4 regions of the Desulfosoma sp. genome follow, and region 3 is predicted to be linked to each of the others. Evidence: riboswitches for the same ligand, from Rfam matches in the RefSeq annotation. Region 3 holds a riboswitch; each other region holds the start of a gene.
The links. A riboswitch is a leader RNA that binds a small molecule or an ion and turns the genes downstream of it on or off. The one in region 3 is predicted to bind cobalamin.

Region 1 (4,804 bases), on a different contig from region 3:
AGCACATGGCGCCAGCTTCGCCCCGAGAGACTCCCCATGATCCAAAACACAATGGCGGAAAGGGATTCCTCGTGAAGGCTTTTCAAAAGACTGATGCCGGCTGAAAGAAACGTGGACACGATAATCCCCGCCAGCACCAGCGTCGTGGGATGCATTCGGCCTTGCAGACGCCCCAGAACCATGGCGAGGCTCAGAGCCCCCACGGCGCCGGCAAAAGCGGCGGCGGGCAGCAGGCTCATGCCCGCCAGCTTCCACGACGCCCATCCGCCGAGAATGGTCAGAGACGCTCCGAAAGCCGCCCCGGTGGAAACGCCCAATGTGAAGGGATCCGCCAAAGGGTTCAGCAAAATGCCTTGATAGACGGTGCCCGAGAGGGCTAGGGCGGCGCCCACCACCAAAGCCAAAACGATGCGCGCCAAGCGCAAATGAAAAACGATGTAGTGGGCCGTGACGGCATCCTGTGCCGCCGGTGCGGATGTTGTGGAAAAGATCGAAGCGAGGAGGTGCCAGAGGGTGCCGGAATCGATGGCATAGGGTCCCAAGGTGAGGCAATAGACGGCCAGAGCCAGAACGGAAAGGACGGCCAAAATCCAAAAGAGACGCGAGCGCTCTCCTGGCCCCGAAGGCCTGGATCGGGCCGGCGGCGTCTTCGCCGAATTTTCGGGGGGGAAAGGGTGTGCTGCGTCAGGGGCTTCCACAAAATCCACAGGCTGTCCTCGATGCCTTACGTGGAACCACCGCCCTTTTTGACAATGAGCAGTGAAAGGTAATGGGGTTTGAGGTTTTCAAGAGCAGCGAAATCCTTTTCCACCACCTGGCCTTCCAGGCCGCAGCGGCTCACAAAACAGACGGAATCCTGAAGGCCTGATCGCCGAATCTGGTCCAGAATCTCCGGAAAATGCTTGTACGCTTTCATCAACACCACACTGTCGGAAAAGGGAAGAACCTGGGAAAGACGCCGGCCGCCCTTGGCCCCCGAAATGACCGTCAAAGTTTCTTCGGCTTCCGCCAAGACGACCCCGGCACAGGCGGCGGCTGCCTGGTAGGAGGTGATGCCCGGAACAATTTCCACGGGCACCTCGGAAAGCCGCTGTCGAATCGTTCGCCAAAGATAAATGAAGGTGCTGAAGGTCATGGGATCGCCCAGGGTGACAAAAGCCACGTCCACACCGCTCTCGAGCCGAGCCGCCACGGTATCGCAATTGGCCCGCCAGGCGCTTTCCAGGCGGTTTTTGTCAAAGGTCATGGGGAAGTCCAGCGAGTGGACGGGAATCCCCTTGGGCAGATGGCGCCGGACGATGTCCAAAGCCAGGCTGTAATCGTTGGAGGATGAAGAGGCGGCGAACACATGGCCCACACGGCCGAGAACCTTCACCGCTTTCAGGGTCAGCAAGTCCGGATCTCCGGGACCCACACCGATGCCGTAGAGCGTACCCAGCATGCACCTGTTCCTTTCCTATGCCGTAATGTGGGGTCATGCAGGCCCCAGGCCATAGGCCAATTCCAGCAGCGCGTGCAGAACAGCCACAGCCACGGGGCTGCCGCCTTTTCGGCCCAGCACCGTGATGGATGGCACGGCCTGAAACTGCCACAGGGCTTCCTTGGCGGTGTCGGCTTGGACAAAACCTACGGGCACTCCCACCACGAGCGCCGGCCGAATCCGTTCGTCATGCATGATTCTGAGGGTTTCCAAAAGTGCCGTCGGCGCATTACCCACGGCGACGATGATTCCGTTCAGGGTCGTGCCCAAACGGCGAAAGGCGGCCGCGGATCGCGTCAGCCCCTCTTTTTCCGCCGTCTCGCGCACGCCGGCTTGGGACGCCGGCACTACCACGGCATTGCCGAACCATTGCAGCCGCGTGGGAGATAGGCCTACCTGGACCATGCGCGTGTCCACAACAATGGCGGCGCCTTGGCGCAAGGCCGCGCAACCCGCCTTGACAGCCAGCGGATGAATGCGAATGAGCCGAGCGAATTCTAAATCGCCCGTTGTGTGAATGACACGGCGCACAATGGACCACTGGTCCGGAGGAAAGTCGTGGGGACCCATTTCCGCGTCGATGATGCAAAAACTCTGTTCTTCGATGGTCTTTCCCGCCGAAACAAGCGGTGTGGCTGCGCCGTCGAAGGCACGTTCCTGTGTTTTCATGCGCTACTCCACGGTGAACAAAAAAAATCCTTGAAACGTCACCGTTCCAAGGATTGCACCCTTTTTCTTCATCCCAAGGATCACTCAAAGACCTTTTCCTCGAAGTCTTGGAGCGTCGAAGAGCCCTTTGCCATCGGGGTCTCTTTCGTGACGGAATGCAGGCAGGTCTTCTGGCTCACGGATCTTCCTACAGGCCGCCCTTCCCGTCCCATGCCCATGGAACAGTGGGTTCATCGGCCTTCGTCCCCGTTCACAGCGGCGGGACCGCGACGGAATCGCACCGTCTTCCCTTTTAAACCCGCGTTGGAGTACCTGATTCCCATTGCCGTGTCAAAGAACGGCGACCCTTGATAAGGCGTCAGCTTTCCATACCGCAATACCGCGGCCGGGTCAACAGAAGCGTGGCCGCGATTCTTTCACCCGATTCCCCTCGAAGGGAGCGGCTTTTATCGGTGCGCACATTGCCCGGACGACCTGGAGGTCGTTCCCTTCAATGCCAGAGGGGCTCTCTTGCGGAGGGACCGGGTTTCTCGATCAACGTGGCCCGCCGCCCTGCTTGCGGGAGGGCTCTTGCGAAGGGATCGGCTCGTGCCGCTCCACATATTCTGCGGACAGCCGCGAGGGTGTGCTCCAATGCCCGGGCACCGCCCATCCTTCAGCGCGGAGGGACCGTGTCCTCGCGGTCCGCACATTTTCCGGACGCGCAGGCGGGCGTCCCTTCGGTTGAGGGAGCGTGCCCCTTCAATTTCCTTAGAGGGGCCTTTTCTTTGGGGTGTGTGAGCTGGCGGACGCGCAGGAGCGCGTCCCTTCGAAAATGTGGGCGCGCGCATGCTCGATGTGGACACAAAAATCTTCACGCGGCGTTTCGAAGCGCCTCCTAGGTTGCTTCTTCCTTGTCCAACCGGATGATGCCCGCCTTTTTGAGAGCCGCCACACCGCCCTGAACATTCACGGCGTTTTTCACGCCAGCGGCTCGAAGCTGCAGCAAGGCTTCATAAGATCGCACGCCGGAGTTACACACCACAAACAAGCGCTTGTCCTTAGGGATGGCTTCCAGGCTTTGGGCCAGGGTTTCCTGAGGCACATTAATCCATCGGTCGCCGTAGGCCTTAACGAAGGGGGCGGCATTGCGAGGACCGCGCACATCCAAACAGAGCGCATCCTCTTGGGCTTCGAGCAGGAAGCACTGTTCAAAGTCGTCGGGGTCGGCGGTCACGTTGTGGCCGTCCAAAATGTTTTCCGCGGTGTTTCCAAGGGCGTTGACAATGTCCATGGCCGCGGCAAAGGGCGGCGTATAGGCCACTTCCAGGTTGGACAGGTCTTCCAGGGTGCCTCGGCGCGCCAGCAGGGCGGCCACGGCGTTGATGCGGCCCACGAGAGCGTCTCCGTTTCGGCTGACCCCTTGAATGCCGAGCAGCCTGCGGGTTTTGCGGTCCACGACCAGGGCCAGGGTCATAAGGTCCTGAGTGGGATAAAAGTGGGCTCGGTCGGCTTGGATCACCAGGGCTTGCACGGCGTCAAAGCCTTCCGCAGAAGCCGCCTTTCGCGTCAGCCCTGCGGCGGCCACAGCCACATCAAAGATCTTGACGGCAAAGGAGCCGACGGATCCTTCAAATGTGGCATGTCCTCCGGCAATGTTGGTGCCGATGATGCGCCCTTGCCGGTTGGCCAAAGAGCCTTGAGGAAAATGGAAAGGCTTTCCCGTGATGAGGTGCGTCACTTCAATGCAGTCCCCCCCGGCGTAGATCCATGGATCCGACGTCTGCAGGCGCCGATTGACCACAATGGCCCCTCGAGGCGAGACCAGCAGTCCGGCCTGTTGGGCCAGCCGCCCATTGGGCCTTACTCCAACGGCGGTGATGACCAGATCCGCCTCCAGGTCCCTCTTGTCGGTGCATACGGTCACCGAGGCACCGTTTCCACCGGAGCGGATTTCTCGAACTATTTCTTCGGTGTACACGGCCACACCGCGTTCTCGCAGGTGTGCGGCCACCATTCGGGCCAGGACGGGGTCCAAAACGCCGGGAAGCACGTGGGGCGCGATTTCCACCAGGGACGTTTCCACACCCCACATGTCGGCCATGGCTTCAGCCATTTCACAGCCGATGGCGCCCGCACCGATGATCACCGCTCGACCCACGGCGCCATTGGAAAGCTTGTCCTTGATAGCGGCGGCATCATGGAGATTGCTGACCCGCTCAACCGCGGGATGGTCCATTCCGGGAACGGGGATGACGTTGGGCACACTGCCTGTCGCCAGCACAAGGTAGTCGTAGGGAAGCTCTTGTTCCGTCTGTGTTTCCAGGTGACGCACGCGAACGGTCTTGCGTTCGCGATCCACGGCCTCGGCCCGGGTTCGCGTCATCACACGCACTCCTTTGGCTTTTTCAAAAAATTCGGGTGTCCGCAGCATATGAAAGCTGGTGCTCATGAGCGCCGACAGATCGCTCACATCCCCGGAAACGTAATAGGGAATGCCGCATCCTCCGTAGGAGATGTACTGATCTTGATCCACCATGACCACATCAAAATCCGGACGAAGCCGCTTGATGCGGCAGGCGGCTTTCGGTCCCAAAGCCACCGCTCCGACAATGACTACGCGTTGTGTCGCCATAAATGCCTCGCTCCTCGCTGTCACTGATTGCCGAAACCACG
Region 2 (4,804 bases), on a different contig from region 3:
TGAGCCAAGCGAGATGGACGGGTCTTTGGCCTGTCGGTTACATTCCACAAGATCACATGAGGAGGATGACGAGCGATGTTTAAAGTGACTGTAGATAAGAGCAAATGCACTGGTGACGGCGAGTGCGTGGATGTGTGCCCCGTGGACGTCTACGAACTCGTGGATGGTAAGGCCGAGCCCGTCAATGAAGACGAATGCCTCGGCTGTGAAAGCTGCGTGGAAGTTTGCGAAAACGACGCCATTACGGTGGAAGAAGTCTAAGGCGCCGCTGATTTCTTCTCCAGATTGTGTCCGAGAACGGGTTCAAGGGGTTTTTCGGCTAAGGGTCAAAATCCTTTGCTGCCCGTACCCTTGAAGGGGGGGGCTGGACCTTCGGCATAAAGCGAGATCGGAGCAGCGAGGCGCGATGGCCGTTTCGGTGGCTTTATCCTTTCCTCCTAAAGCGTTCTGAAGCAGGCTCAAGTTCAAAGACCCGGGAGATGAAGCATCTCTCGGGTTTTTTTCTTTGGCTACGACCTGCGGCTGCCAGGGTAGATTCCGACAGAAAACCCTCCCCCCGTAAAGGGTCGGCGGAGAGGGTTAGGCGTCACATGTCGCCGGAAAGGCTTTCCTAGCTTTGCCCTTCCTTTTTGGGATGACACTGCACGCACGTGGTCGGAGCGGCGGTTTGAGGATTCTGAGCTTTCAGCTTCTTGTGGCACTCCTGGCAATTGGTGTGCATGGCCAGTTTCAAGTTCAGCTTTTGTTGTTCCGGAGGCAGCTTCTTTTCGCCTTCAATGGTCGGCTCGTTGTGGCACTCCTGGCACTTCTGTACAGGATCTCCCTGCTTCCACACGTTCTTGCCGCCCTCGTATTTGTGATGGCACTCGGTACACGCGATCTTATACTCTTCGGCGTGCTTCTTGTGCGTGAACTGCACATTGGCTTTGGTGTGGCTGGGCCACAGGGTTGAGTTCATGGTGATGACATCCGGGGCATCTGCCGCCACGGCAATGAGGGCTCCCACAAACAGAGCCGCTGCGATGCAAACCGACGGGACGAACCAATGCTTACCTCTCACCGTGTCACCTCCTTTCTGTTATGCAGGTTGAGATTGTGATTCCATTCACGGCAGCCGTTGTAGTGAGCTGGTCTTGAAAGTGTCAAGGCTTTTCGGGCGCGAAATCGTCCCTTGACAGACGATGAACGCCTTGGAGTATAAAGATCGAAAAGGTTGACAGGGCGGGAGCTCACACAAGGAGGCGCGTTATGCTGTTTATGGCCATCTTCAGCTACACTCCGGAAGATCGCGACCGCGTCATCGAGCGCACGGAACAGCTTCCCGAAGTGCCGGGAACGGCCCTGAAGGGGGAATGGTTCGATGTGACGGGGCATCGCGTGTTTCGGCTTTTCGAAGCCGAAGACGAAGCGCACCTGGCGGCTGCGGTCTTTCAGTGGACCGATTTGGGGGTTGCAGAGGTGGTGCCCGTGATGGAGACAAAAAAGGCACTGAAGCTCCTGCGCCGAACATCTAAGAAAGCTTGAGAGCGGGGCCGAACATGCGGCCCGAGGGTTCCGGCGCTCGCGTGGACGATATGCAGGCCCTTGTTCTTGAAGGGGCGGGTTTTTGGCCGTCCCCGATCGCGCAGACCTGCAGGGGCTGATCCCACTATGGGGATTGGGGATCGAAGCGCGGGCATGGAAAAGGACACCCTGCGGCGCTTGCGCCATTTGGCGGAGCGCTGGGAAGCGGTCCTTCTTCTGGGACAATGGAACCCGCAGGAAGGCCAAGAAAAGCCATTCGTGGTCATGCTCTGAGAGTTTGTGCCTGCGGGCAACGTGCGGGAGGGGCGCCATGGGCGAAAGAGGACAGGGCCGTGCGGGATCGTTGCGGAATAAAGCCTGAGCTTTTTTAGACAGGCAGGCATAGCGGCTAGGGGAGGCTGCTGGAGCCGCGCATGTTGCGTCATGGCATCGGACGGATGGGGGTCCGCCTGAACAAATGAAGTTGATGCAGGTAGGAAAAACCTGCTTGAAAAATGGTGCGTGGGCGAGACTTGACCTGAAGAAGCAAGAAAGGAGCGACAGCAACCGTCGTTTACGAAGCTATCATTGGGTGCGGTCCGGGGTGGTGCCCTGAAGAGCATGCGGGGAGAATAGGGAAGGCGGTGCAAAGCCGCTACGCTGGGCCGGCGCTGTAAGCGGGGATGCCTTCGGAGCAGAGCCACTGTTTCCGCGTGGGAAATGGGAAGGCCCGAAGAGGCAAGGGATCCGCGAGTCAGAAGACCTGCCACCCGGACGTTGAGCGGACCGAAAGTTGACCCGTGCCTAGGGTGAGCCTTCGAGGTCGTGGGACCACGAAGGCTTTTTTGTTGGGAAAGCATTAAACCACGAGAGGAGCGTCATGTTCATGGAGAAAGAGCTTCAAAGCCTTCTTGAGAGCATTGAGCCGGTGGATTCCCATTGGGAAAAGCTTGCCTGGGAAAGACTTCGATCGCAAATCCGCCCGAGAGGCTCTTTGGGGCGGCTGGAAGAGATGGCCGCTCGACTGGGGGCCATTTGCAAGAGTTTAACGCCCAATGTGAGCCGAAAAATCATTTTCACCATGGCCGGAGATCACGGTGTGGCTGAAGAGGGTGTCAGCGCGTACCCGCAGGAAGTTACAGCTCAGATGGTTTGGAGTTTTCTCAATGGCTGGGCGTCGATCAATGTCCTGGCAGACCATGTGGGAGCTGAGGTGCGCGTGGTGGATTTCGGCGTGGCGGCCGATCTTCCGGAGGACTGGGCCGTCATTCGGCGAAAGATCGGCAAAGGGACCCGCAACATGACCCAAGGGGCGGCCATGGAGCGGCACGAGGCCGTCCGTGGCCTTGTAGAAGGGGCTCACCTTGTGATGGCTGCCGTTCAGGAGGAAGGCTTTCAACTTGTGGGGACAGGAGACATGGGCATCGCGAACACGACACCGTCCACGGCCATTGTGGCGGCCTTGAGCACCAAGCCAGTTAAGGACCTTACGGGCCGAGGGACCGGCATTGACGATGCCGCCTGGTGCCGCAAGGTGCGGGCCGTGGAAAAGGCTTTGGCCGTCAACCGCCCGAATCCCACAGATCCGGTGGATGTTCTGGCGAAAGTGGGTGGCTACGAAATCGCCGGGCTTGCCGGAGCGGTTCTTGGAGCCGCGGCCGTGCGTGTGCCCGTGGTCTGCGATGGCTTCATTGCTACGGCAGGAGCTTTGATTGCCTGCCAGCTGGCTCCTTTCGCCAAGGATTACCTTTTCGTCTCACACCGCAGTCAGGAAGTGGGCCACCAAGCCATGATCGAGCTTTTGGAACGCCCCCCCCTGTTGGACCTGTCCATGCGACTGGGAGAAGGCACGGGGGCGGCCTTGGCCATGAGCCTGGTGGAAGCTTCGGCACGCGTCCTTCGGGATATCAAGACCTTTGAAGAAGCCGGCGTCACGGACACCGGCCATTGAAGCGGCCACGGCGACATGGAGTGTGGTGTGGTCATGGCCTATTGGTCCACCCGCACCACCGCCCCGCCCTTGATTTGAAGAATGGGATACTGGCGTTCCATGTGGCCGTCCGGAGCGAACCGAACAGGGCCGAGAGGTCCCGTGGGCAGTTCCACTCGAAGGAGCCATTGTCGAAAGCGCAGGCGATCGACCTGGCCCTCTTTGAGCGTTTGTTCTCGAGCCTGGAGTGCCAGCAAGGTTGCCGTGTAGCCTTGAGCGGCCAAAAAGTCGGGTTCTTCTCCGTATGTTTCCCGATAGTCTCGTGTAAAGGCGTCCTGAAAGGAATCCCCCATGCGGGAAGTCTCGTGCTGGAAGGCTGATGGAAACAGAGCGCCTTCCAGATAAACGCCGCCGGCGGACAGCAGGGACTTTTCTTCCCAAAGATTTGTGCCCAGAAGCGTCACGCCTACCACGTTGTAATAAGGCAGCTGCGGAGCGATCAGGGCAATGGTTTCGGCGGCGTCGGGAATGAAGAGAGCATCCAAGGGTGTGTCGGAAACCTCGGCTCCGGATCCCTTTGGCACGTGGTGCGCGAGAGTGTGAATGGGACCTTTGAAATCGGTCATGCCCGGAGTGTAGGGCGTATCCACCACGACTTTTCCGTCAAGCTCTTGAACCGTGCGGAGAAAGATCTCTCTCAGAGCGCGGCCGTAGGGTTCCTCCGGGTAAAGCACGCCGAAGTTTTGAAACCCTAGAGCGTTTCGACAATAGGTGAGCAGCGCCGCGATCATGTCCTGGTGATCCAAGAAGGCGTGCAAAAGAAAAGGGGTTTGGGAGGTGACGCGGCGTTTTTCCGTGAAGCTGATCACAGGAATTCCTCTTTCATTGACCGCGGCAAGAATCGCTTCGACACTCTTCGGACTCAACGGCCCCAACACGGCCAGAACACGCTCCTCCTGCACCAGGTGGCTTAGGGCGCTCACCGCGACGTTCGGGTTGGCTTGAGTGTCCGCCAGAACCAATCGAGCCGGAGTTCCTCGAAAGAGCTTTTCCCAGTGCCGCAGAGCCAGGGCCACACCTTTGACCAACCGCCGGCCGTGGGCGCTGTGCGGCCCGCTCAAAGGAACCATACACCCCAATTTGTCAGGATCCGCCTGAGGTAAAGGTCCCATGACTCCTCGCAGTTCTTCTTCAATGCTGCGGGCTATGGGATGTTGTGGATACTGGGCCATCAGCTTGAGCAACGCGTCGCGACGCCCTTCCGGAGGCGCCAGCTGCATGCGACGGTAGAGCAAAAAGGGCACCAAGCGTTCCGCTCCATAGGTGTGCAGAGCCCGTTCCACGGTGGGGCCGTCCAAGGTCAAGATCAGG
Region 3 (4,804 bases):
TTCTCGAGGCATGTGGCACACATGTTGGCTTCCCGCCACATTGGGGCATCGCAGCAGATTGGCCAAGCGAAGGAGCAGGAAAAATTCCGGTCCTTTGGGCGCGCCCTGTGCAAAGGCGACACTTTCCGGTCCAAGCGTCTGAATGGCTCGAGAGAAATGCTGCGCCAGAAGATCCAAGGCCTCATCCCAGCCGACGAGTTCCCAGAGGCCTGAGCCTCGAGGACCGGTGCGGCGCAGAGGCTGCGTGAGTCTGAGAGGGCTTTCCAGTCGTTCCTTGGCGGAAAGCCCTTTGCGACAGTGCCAGCCGTGGCTGAAGGGATCGTCAGGGTCGGGAACCACCTTGTCCAAGCGACCGTCTTTGATGGAGACTTTTAAACCGCAACCGCCGTGATCGAATCGCGCACAATGGGTTCGAAACCATTCCTGGGCCATGGGTTCCTCCCGCGCAGCGTGTTCTGCTACGTGTCCAGTTGTGTTCGGGCCCTATCGAGCAGCTGGTTCAGGGCCAAAGAACTTTCCGCCACCGCTTCCAGGGTTTGCGCCACCTGCGCCAGGCCTTCCGATCGTGCCTGCTGCGCCCACCGGCGATAGGAAGCCTCATGCTCTTCGTTGTGGTGTTTCCAGTGATCCAGCATTCTGGCCAGCTTTTCCTTTGTGGAAAGGGCACCGGCTTCGTGCTCTGTGGAGGTGGTCTGGCCTTCGTGGCCGGAGTGCGGCCTGTGTTCCTCTTCATGCCCATGGTGATGCGGGGCTTGCGCGCAGTGATCGTGGTTCTGTTCAAAATTTGCCGACTCGTAGCGGTGGCCCATGCTCGTCCTCCATGCTTGTGCAATCATTTCATGTCTGTGGTGTGAACCCAAAAGACGGCACCGATCTCCACAGGTTTGGGTTTGCCGTCCTTTTTGAGCTTCCAGGAAGCGTCGCTGAGCGCGGCAAAGCCCCACCATCCCGCGCGAGGCATAGCGTAGGTGAACACACCGTTGCCGTCGGCCTTGACCACTTGGGTCACAAACGGATCGGAGGGGGCCGCTACCTTGGAAGGATTATCCGGCGACTCATTCAGGTATTCCACTTCCACTTCCGCATAGGGGACGGGCTTTCCTTTGAGAAGCACACGGCCGGAAAAGACGTTGCCGGTCCACAGGCCATAGGGGCGTGTCAGCGGCACGATTTCGGTCTCCAGCCCGACAGGTTCGTCCCAGCCCTCTTCCAACCCAAGGGCCTGGACGCATACCTTCGTGTAATGCACAATAAACTTGTCTTCGGCAGGTTCCCAGTAGGGACTCGGTTCCATGTAGAAGATATAATTTCCGGGCTTGCGAATGGTATAAGAGGTTTCCCAATACGTGAAATTGTTGTCCTGATCGGCGCCGCGACCTTTGCGGGCCTCCAGGGATGCCGTCAGGTCCGTCTTTTGGCCCATGTGCAGAAAACCGAAACGTTTCGGCTTGACCATTTCCATATAGTGGCCTTCCATGGGATGCAGGAACTTGGCCTGCAGCGTAAGGGTTTTGGAATCTTCCGGGGTGACGATGTCGTCGGAAGGCAAGATGAGCCCAAAATGCGCCAAAGCGGAACCGGCAAGAAAGAGCCTGGTCACCAGGACAAACGTGAAGACAAGGACCATGACAACGGGACGATGTTTCATGACGACCTCCGTGACTTTGGGTGCTTTCACTGATGAAGGATAAAAGTTGTTGTGAGGTCTTCGTGACCGAAGGTTCATGAGGTGAGGGACGGAACCCCACAGGCTTAGTGGGCTGGTTCGAAAGGCTATAGCCTTCCCTTACGGAATCAACGTAAAGGAAAACGTGACCCGTGTCAAGACACTCAGAGATCAAAAAGCCCCTATAAGGATGGACGATGCGTCGAGAGCCACCTCGTGACAATCAGGCATGGGATAACAACCTTGTGGCCGACTACAGGGATGACTGTTGAGCGGGTTTTCTGGACGTAAGTTTACGTCTGAGATTTGTGCGACCCGGTCAGAGTTTTCGCTTTCTCATCACGGCGCAGCAAAGACCCAAGATGGAACGCGTGGTGGCCCACAACGGAGGAACCGTCCTGCAGGTTCGGGAAACGGAGGATGCCGTCGAAATGACCGTGGGCAGAGCCTCGGAAGGGTGATGTGCGTCGTCGTCATGTCGCGGGCTCAGCATCTTTCGGAGTAGCGACGAGCCCGTCTTTGAAAAGGCTGAGGATCTCGGCCGAAAATGCTTTCCGCGAATTCTTGCAGGTGGGGCGAATATTGGTGACGCACACGCCATCGCCGAAGTCGTGCAATGATTTTTCTGCGACGATTGAACTGCGAGGACGCGCTCTGCAGATTTTTCCGACGTGCAGGACCGCCTTCCACTGACGCCGGGAGCTTGCCCCGTTTTGGCCCCGCAAGGGCTGCCTACCGCCAGCCTGGGTGCTCGCGGATGCTGGAGAGACCGTCTCATCGAAAACATGGGAAAGAAAGTCCTTGACGCGGACACAAGAGCCCTTAAACACCATCTTCGAACGGCCTTCAGGGGGCTGCGTCGTTCATGGGCCTGCTCAGGCCGAGAAAAATTCCCTTGACAAAGTCGAGGTGACAGCGGTAGCAGAAAGCGGCAATTAACAAGAGCGATCAGGTGCTTGCTGCTTAAAAGGGAATCCCGTGGAAGTCGGGAGCGGTCCCGCCGCTGTGAACGGGGACGGCGCCTGCGACAAGGCCACTGACGCTGCCAAGGCGTCGGGAAGGTGTAGGCGCTCGGGTGATCCGTGAGCCAGAAGACCTGCCTGATCGTGGGGAAGCGCGGCACGGGCGGATGCTGCAGTGTTTCCCGCGTGAGGACCAAGCGAAACTGGGTGCAATCCTTAGAGCGGTCAGCTCTGAGGATTTTTTTTTGGGAAAAGGGCGGCCCACCCTTTTCCCGGCACCACCCTCCTCATCGTTCCATTCACCCTTTGACCGCCCGGGGTCATGTTCATGACCTCGGGCGCCCTGAAGACCGGAGGATCGAGATGAAAAGAGGCCTAATTGTTTATGTGACCGGAGGGGGAGAGCTCCACGAGGATAGTTGGGGTTCCTATGCGTGCATGGATCGGTTTGGCGCCCAAGCCATCGGAGTGGCCCGCTCGGAATTCGAGATTGCTGAAAACTGGTGGCGTATGATCACCCGAGGCATGCAGGAGATTGTTTGCGTTCGAGCTCAAGTGGACAGTGAACGCGGCATGTCCATCATCGGGGCACCCCTGCGTCTTTGCGGGTAAACTGCCTGGGTGAGAGGGCAAAGCCTGTGGCGCGGCGCACGGCCCATAATTGCGGCGTTGTATTATGCGGCGTTTGGAGGGAGTGCACGCGCCAGAAAGGCCGCAAGAGGTTCTTGTGACGGTTAAAAGGGGGTTGTACGTGAGGGTCTCCTTGATTGAAGCAAAGGGGAGGCCGCGCCTGGACCCATGTGTTGCGAGGCTCTAGTGAAAAGACATCGACTTTTTTCGAGCAGAGGGAGGTGGGATTCATGGTGGTGAAATCCGGAAACGTCATGAGGTGTCTTGTGAGATTTCTGGCAGTGGTGGCCATTATTTTGGGAAACATGGGAGTTGAAACAGCTATGGCAGAGCATGGATCCTCCGAAGTGGCAAAACCGGCCATTTTGGTGGTTGCCTTTGGAACGAGTGTGCCGGAAGCTCAAAAAGCCTACGATGTCATCGACCAACGCATCACCGCGGCGTTTCCCAAAGTGGAGAGGCGTTGGGCCTATACTTCCAGCATCATTCGCAAGAAACTTCGTGCGCAAGGCCGGTCCTTGGATGCTCCGGAAACGGCCCTGGCCAAGCTCATGGAGGACGGCTTCACACACGTGGCCGTTATGTCACTGCACGTCATCCCAGGAGCCGAATTTCACGATCTTTACATGAACGCCCGCTTGTTCGCGCAAATGGTGGGCGGCTTCAAAAAGGTTACCTTTGCCCGACCTTTGCTTTCGTCCGCCGAAGACATGACCCAAGTGGCTCGCGCCATGGCGGAAAGTGTGCCCTCGGAGCGAAAGCCCGATGAAGCGGTTGTGTATATGGGCCACGGCAGTGAGCACCATCCCGCCGATGTGGCTTACGTGGCCATGGATGCCTATTTTCGAAAACAAGACAGCAACATGTTTCTGGCCACCGTTGAAGGCTCTCCGTCCTTTGACGAGGTGCTTGCCGCTCTGGAAAGCCGCCGCGTGCGCAAAGTCTACCTTGTTCCCTTCATGGTCGTGGCCGGCGACCACGCCCGCAACGACATGGCCGGAAAGGATGCCGACAGCTGGAAGTCTCAGCTAGAAGCCAAGGGCATCCAGGCGGTTCCAGTCTTTCGCGGCATGGGAGAAATTGCGGCTGTGGTCGACATCTGGATCCGTCACCTGCAATCGGCCATGGAGGATTTGGGAATGCCGTAACTGCATGGCACATCCGCCACACATTTGCCGCAGACATCCACCAGGGGAAGATCCTTAAAACGGCGGTCGTTTTCCAATAGCTGGGCGTAGCAACGGTGCCGGTCCAGCCCGTTGAAGGTGAGCGCTCCAAAGGTGCAGCGATGCACACATGCCGTGCACGCATGGCCCGATTTGACCAGGCAGTATTCCACGGTGGGGCGTGGCGTCGGTTCCATGGGTTTGGCCGTCACCAGGCTGCCCAATCGGCCGCAGGCCCCCTGATGGGTGATGAGCTGGTGATGGATGCCGAAGGTTCCCAATCCGGCAATGTAGCCCAGATGCTTGTGGGACCATCGGCTGAGAAGGCGTTTTTCATCGAAATTGTGGGTCGCCGGTGTGACAACGCTTTCATAGCCTTC
Region 4 (4,804 bases), on a different contig from region 3:
ATCGAGCGTTCAAAAAGGCGGTGCGACTTTTATCGTAGACCATGGTGTGACGGTTCTCGCGGTGGGTGGCATGGCCTATAAGCCCAACGAATACGGGTATGCCGAATCCCAAAGGGTGCTGACGTCTTTGGAATTCGACAAATTGCGGGCCGTGGGGGATGAGCGCATTACGGGAGCCAAGAGCTTTGTGTTCATTCAATGTGTGGGGTCTCGAGAACCCCATCGGCCCTATTGCTCCTGCGTGTGTTGTACCCATGCCATTCAGGCGGCGGTGGAACTCAAAGACGAAGATCCCACGAGGGACATTTACATTTTATATCGCGACGTGCGCACCTACGGACTGCGAGAATCCGTTTATCGACAGGCTCGAGAAAAGGGGGTTGTCTTTGTCCAGTATGACCTGGAACACAAACCGGCGGTGCGCCTCGGCCCCAACGAACTGTACGTGCGCGTCATGGATGATGTCCTCCAGAAGCCTTTGAGTCTACGGGCCGACGTGATTATTTTAGCCACGGCCATTGTGCCTCAGCCAGCAGTGGCCGAATTGGCCGCCATTTACAAACTGCCTCTCAACGCCGACGGGTTTTTTCAGGAAAGTCACGCCAAACTGCGGCCTGTGGAATTCTTGTCGGAAGGGATTTTCATGGCCGGCCTGGCGCACGCGCCAAAGCCCTTGGATGAGGTTATCGTGCAAGCGCAAGCCGTGACGGCGCGAGCCGCGGCGATTCTGGCCAGGCGCCGAAGATCCCTGGACGCCGTCAAAGCCCACGTGGTGATCGACAACTGCGATGGGTGCGCCTTGTGTCTGGACGTCTGCCCCTTTGAGGCCATTGACTGGCGGAATGGATCCCCAAAGGAGTGCGAAGCCAAGGGCACGGTGCGGCTACCCGTCATCAACTCGGCCTTGTGCAAAGGCTGTGGCATCTGCCAGGCCACCTGTCCCAAAGCCGGCATTCGTGTGGGAGGATTTGGTGGACCGCAACTGTCGCGACAGCTTCAGGCCCTTTTCAGGCCTGAACAAGGCGGAGCGGCATAATGGGCAGCGTCAAGCGTGGCAAGGAGAGGGTCGTCGTTTTTGCGTGCCATTGGTGTGCTTACAGCGCCGCGGATCTAGCGGGGATTCGCCGCATGGAATATCCCGAAAGTGTGCATATCGTGCGGGTCATGTGTTCCGGCATGGTTCATCCGCATTTGGTTATGGAAGCTTTCTCGCTGGGAGCGTCCGGGGTTCTGGTCATGGGCTGTCGGCCGGGGGAATGTCACTACAAGGACGGAAACCTCAAAGCGGACGCTCGTCGGTTGGTGATTCATGAAATGTTGGAAACCATGGGACTGGATCCGGAACGGTTTCGTATGGTGTGGTGCGCGTCGTCGGAGGCGGAAAGGTTTGTGGAGGCGTGCCGAGACATGGTTCGGCTGGTCCGGACCTTGGACAACGGCGGGAATTGAACGGGAGGGGCTGAAGAGGACAGACCATGGCAGAGGAAAGAACCTTTCCCTTTCGTGTGCGTGCGCGACGGGTGGATACCAAATGCGGGCTTCTCGCCCATATGACGGTGGATGAAATACGGGAACGCACCATCGGAGATCAGCTCAACGTGACGTGTCCGGAGTGCGGGGAAATCCATTTGACCGTGGAAGAGGCGGAAGCGGCTTCTTTTCGCCGCGTGCGGGATTCCGCTCGTTTCAAAAGACTGCTCGAAGAAGCGGGAGAAAGAGACCTCGAGGGATGATGGAGGCAGCCCCTGAGCTTCAGGACACGGCTGTGGCTAGGCAGGGGACTTGACACAAGCCCGATGAAGATTACTTTTGTAGCGAAAGTCGCACCTTAAGCTACTCAAAAATAATACCGAAGGAGGTATGGATCATGTTCGGATTGGTTCCTCGTTCTCGAGAGGAGTCGCTCCTGGCATGGCCGAGGGCCTTCGACTGGATGGATCGGTTCTTTGAGGAAGCCTTTCCCGCCGTGTGGGGCGACGAAAAAATGCTGATGCCAGCCTTTGACATTTCCGAAACCGAAGAAAAGATTGTGGTGCGCGCCGATCTCCCCGGCGTGGATGTGAAGGATTTGGACATCAGCATCACAGACAACGTGTTGACTGTCAAAGGGGAAAAGCGCCAGGAAAAGGAAGAAAAGGGAGAATCCTTTCACCGAGTAGAACGCCGCTACGGCTCTTTTGCTCGATCTTTGAGTCTGCCGGCGGAAGTAAAGTCGGAAGGCATCGAAGCGGTTTACAAAGACGGTGTTCTGCGTATCGAGATTCCTAAAGCCGAAGCTTCGCGGCCAAAGAGGATCGAAGTCAAACACTGAAACGGTAGTAGACAGTGAGCCTTCTGTCACGGGTTCACTGCACCAAGCGGGGCCATGCCCCGCTTGTTTGTTTTGGGCGGCGAAATCGTCGCTGCCCTGGGGCTGCGGTCACTTGTATGGGCAAAGTTTATGAGCTTTGCAGGAAAGGCCCCTATGGTTTGGATCTTGACAAGGCCAGGGCTTCGTGGCAGAAGGGCCGTGAATAAGGCGTCGGTTTTCCAGCATCCCGGAACACGGTGAAAATCCGTGGCGGTCCCGCCGCTGTAATCGGGGATGAAGGGGCGCGAAGGTTCGAGCGTTCAAACCGGTCACTTTCGGGGAGCACCCCGAGGGGAAGGCTGCGGCCCTTCAGAAGATCCGAAAGCCAGAAGACCTGCTGGAAGACGTGAAGCCGGGCAACCGATGGCAAAGGAAGCCCGGAGGGCATCTGCGTCAGCGGATGGCTCCGGGCTTTTTCTTTGGTCCGCGGCCGAAATACGATCTTGCCATGACAAAAACTGAGGAGGAGGACGATGCAAAAGGTGAAGCGCATCATTGCGTACCGCCGTCGATGTCGAAAGCTGGGCGACACCACTGGGTTGTCCCATTACATTATGCTGACCCCCAGCACCAAGGAAAAACAGGACAAATAGATGAACCAGGAAATTTTCCTCACTGGCCGTCCCCGTTATGCCAACAGCGGCTTTGGGCCTTCTTTTGCTGTGCTGGACATTGGTCTGCCCAATCGCGTCGCGGTCGTTGAGCCGGACAGTGCCTATTGGGCCGTTGTGGACACGGCCTCGTTGCCGGATGCCTTGTCCGGACGTCTGCTCCAGGACTTTCTGGCACAAGGCGAGGCGTTTGAGGCCGAGATGCAGCGTCTGCGTTTCGGGTTGAAGCCTTCCGCCGTTTATTTCAACCCGACGGAACGCTGCAACTTCAACTGCACGTACTGTTATCTTCCGGAAGACATGCGACGAAACGGCACAACCATGACGCCGGAAGAGGTGGTGAAAGCCCTGGAGCGTCTGGCAGCATATTTCGAGCGAACACTGGAGCCTGAAGCGACACCGCAGCTCATCTTTCACGGTTCAGAGCCCATGCTGGCTCGGGAAGCGGTCTTTTCGGCCATTGACCGCTTTCGAGGGAAATTCCTGTTTGGGATTCAGACCAATGCGACCCTTTTGGATGACGAGGCGATTGATTTTCTCACCTCGCGAGGGGTCGGCATCGGCATCTCTCTGGACGCCCATGAAGCCGGCGTGGCAGACAAGGTTCGAAAGAATTGGCATGGACAGGGGGCGTTTATTCGAGTGCGTCGCGTGATGGAGCGGCTGGCTTTCTATCCGGCCTTTAACGTGATCACGACGGTGACTCGAGAAAATGTGGCGCTCCTACCGGAGTTGGTGGATTTTTATCACGACGCCGGCGTCGGTGTGGTGATGTTCAATCCCGTCCGTTGCACCCGCAAAGGCGGCATGGATCTCAAGCCCGATGATGCCGTTCTCGCCGAAGCGTTCTGTGCGGCCTTGGATAGAACCTACGCCTTGTTTGAAAAGACCGCAAGAAAGCTCGTCGTTGCCAATTTTGCCAACGTTCTGGCTGGTGTGGTTGGTCCAACGGGCCGGCGGCTCATGTGCGACATCTCCCCGTGTGGGGGCGGCAGGTGTTTCTTTGCCGTGTCCGCCCAAGGGGATTTGTTTCCGTGCAGTGAATTCATCGGGTTTCCCGAATACCGGGGCGGCAACCTGTTTCGGGACGACATTGCGGGTGTTTTGGAAAGCCATCCCTTTCAAGCCGTGACACGCCGAATGGTGGAAAGTATCGAGCCTTGTCGGCAATGTGCCGTAAGGCACTTTTGCGGGGCACCTTGTCCTGCGGAGGTGCAGGCGGTCAGTGGCCGTCTGGAAGCGCCCAGTCCTTATTGTAGGTTTTACGAGGAACAGGTGCGCTACGCCTTTCGCGTGGTGGCACAAGGGCGTGAAACCGCGTATATGTGGAATGGTTGGGAGTCGGAAACGGAAGAGACCTATCGGTATGCTTGAAGACGACAAGGCCGCGGACGCAAACCCTGCGCCTGCGAACGCAGAAACCTCTGGGCTGCAGGCGCAGGGGTTTCACTGCCAACTCACCACATCGGCGTTTTCCCCTTCGCCACCCTCCTGCCCGTCCGCGCCCAAGGAATACAGGTCATAGTCTCCGTGTTGGCCAGGAGATCGGTAAATATAGTCACGACCCCAGGGATCCTTGGGAACGTCTTTTGGCAGATAGGGCCCGTCCCATGTGTCGACACCGGGATTGACCCGCAAGGCTTGAAGGCCCTGTTCGGTGGTGGGGTATCGACCCACGTCTAAACGATAGGCATCCAGGGCCGTGCCCAAAAGAGCGATCTGCGCTTTGGCGGTTTTAAGCTTGGACGCGCCAACCTTTTGAAACATCTTGGGAGCCACCAGAGCGGCCAAAAGTCCCAAGATGACCATGACGATGAGCAATTCAATGAGTGTAAAGCCACGA

Region 1: another riboswitch for cobalamin. It lies ahead of ACUVSA_RS12460 (precorrin-8X methylmutase); the one in region 3 lies ahead of ACUVSA_RS13270 (hypothetical protein).
Region 2: another riboswitch for cobalamin. It lies ahead of cobT (nicotinate-nucleotide--dimethylbenzimidazole phosphoribosyltransferase); the one in region 3 lies ahead of ACUVSA_RS13270 (hypothetical protein).
Region 4: another riboswitch for cobalamin. It lies ahead of cbpB (peptide-modifying radical SAM enzyme CbpB); the one in region 3 lies ahead of ACUVSA_RS13270 (hypothetical protein).

The regions. Positions count from the first base shown of each region.
Region 1 is NZ_JBRAHS010000020.1:32,655-37,458, reverse strand. It holds gene ACUVSA_RS12470 (FecCD family ABC transporter permease) at 1-707, opposite strand, end outside; gene cobI (precorrin-2 C(20)-methyltransferase) at 725-1,441, opposite strand; gene ACUVSA_RS12460 (precorrin-8X methylmutase) at 1,475-2,149, opposite strand; cobalamin riboswitch at 2,293-2,480, opposite strand; gene ACUVSA_RS12455 (FAD-dependent oxidoreductase) at 3,027-4,763, opposite strand; gene ACUVSA_RS12450 (hypothetical protein) at 4,784-4,804, opposite strand, start outside.
Region 2 is NZ_JBRAHS010000001.1:129,952-134,755, reverse strand. It holds gene ACUVSA_RS00625 (ferredoxin) at 76-261, shown strand; gene ACUVSA_RS00620 (cytochrome c3 family protein) at 611-1,060, opposite strand; gene ACUVSA_RS00615 (DUF3303 domain-containing protein) at 1,249-1,524, shown strand; gene ACUVSA_RS00610 (hypothetical protein) at 1,651-1,797, shown strand; cobalamin riboswitch at 2,092-2,287, shown strand; gene cobT (nicotinate-nucleotide--dimethylbenzimidazole phosphoribosyltransferase) at 2,390-3,454, shown strand; gene ACUVSA_RS00600 (penicillin-binding protein activator) at 3,493-4,804, opposite strand, start outside.
Region 3 is NZ_JBRAHS010000024.1:9,615-14,418, forward strand. It holds gene ACUVSA_RS13255 (molybdopterin-containing oxidoreductase family protein) at 1-432, opposite strand, end outside; gene ACUVSA_RS13260 (hypothetical protein) at 459-809, opposite strand; gene ACUVSA_RS13265 (DUF4198 domain-containing protein) at 833-1,648, opposite strand; cobalamin riboswitch at 2,600-2,784, shown strand; gene ACUVSA_RS13270 (hypothetical protein) at 2,992-3,240, shown strand; gene ACUVSA_RS13275 (sirohydrochlorin cobaltochelatase) at 3,525-4,406, shown strand; gene ACUVSA_RS13280 (epoxyqueuosine reductase) at 4,367-4,804, opposite strand, start outside.
Region 4 is NZ_JBRAHS010000009.1:66,080-70,883, forward strand. It holds gene ACUVSA_RS07320 (FAD-dependent oxidoreductase) at 1-1,036, shown strand, start outside; gene ACUVSA_RS07325 (hydrogenase iron-sulfur subunit) at 1,036-1,449, shown strand; gene ACUVSA_RS07330 (hypothetical protein) at 1,476-1,733, shown strand; gene ACUVSA_RS07335 (Hsp20/alpha crystallin family protein) at 1,868-2,311, shown strand; cobalamin riboswitch at 2,514-2,706, shown strand; gene cbpB (peptide-modifying radical SAM enzyme CbpB) at 2,944-4,335, shown strand; gene gspG (type II secretion system major pseudopilin GspG) at 4,408-4,804, opposite strand, start outside.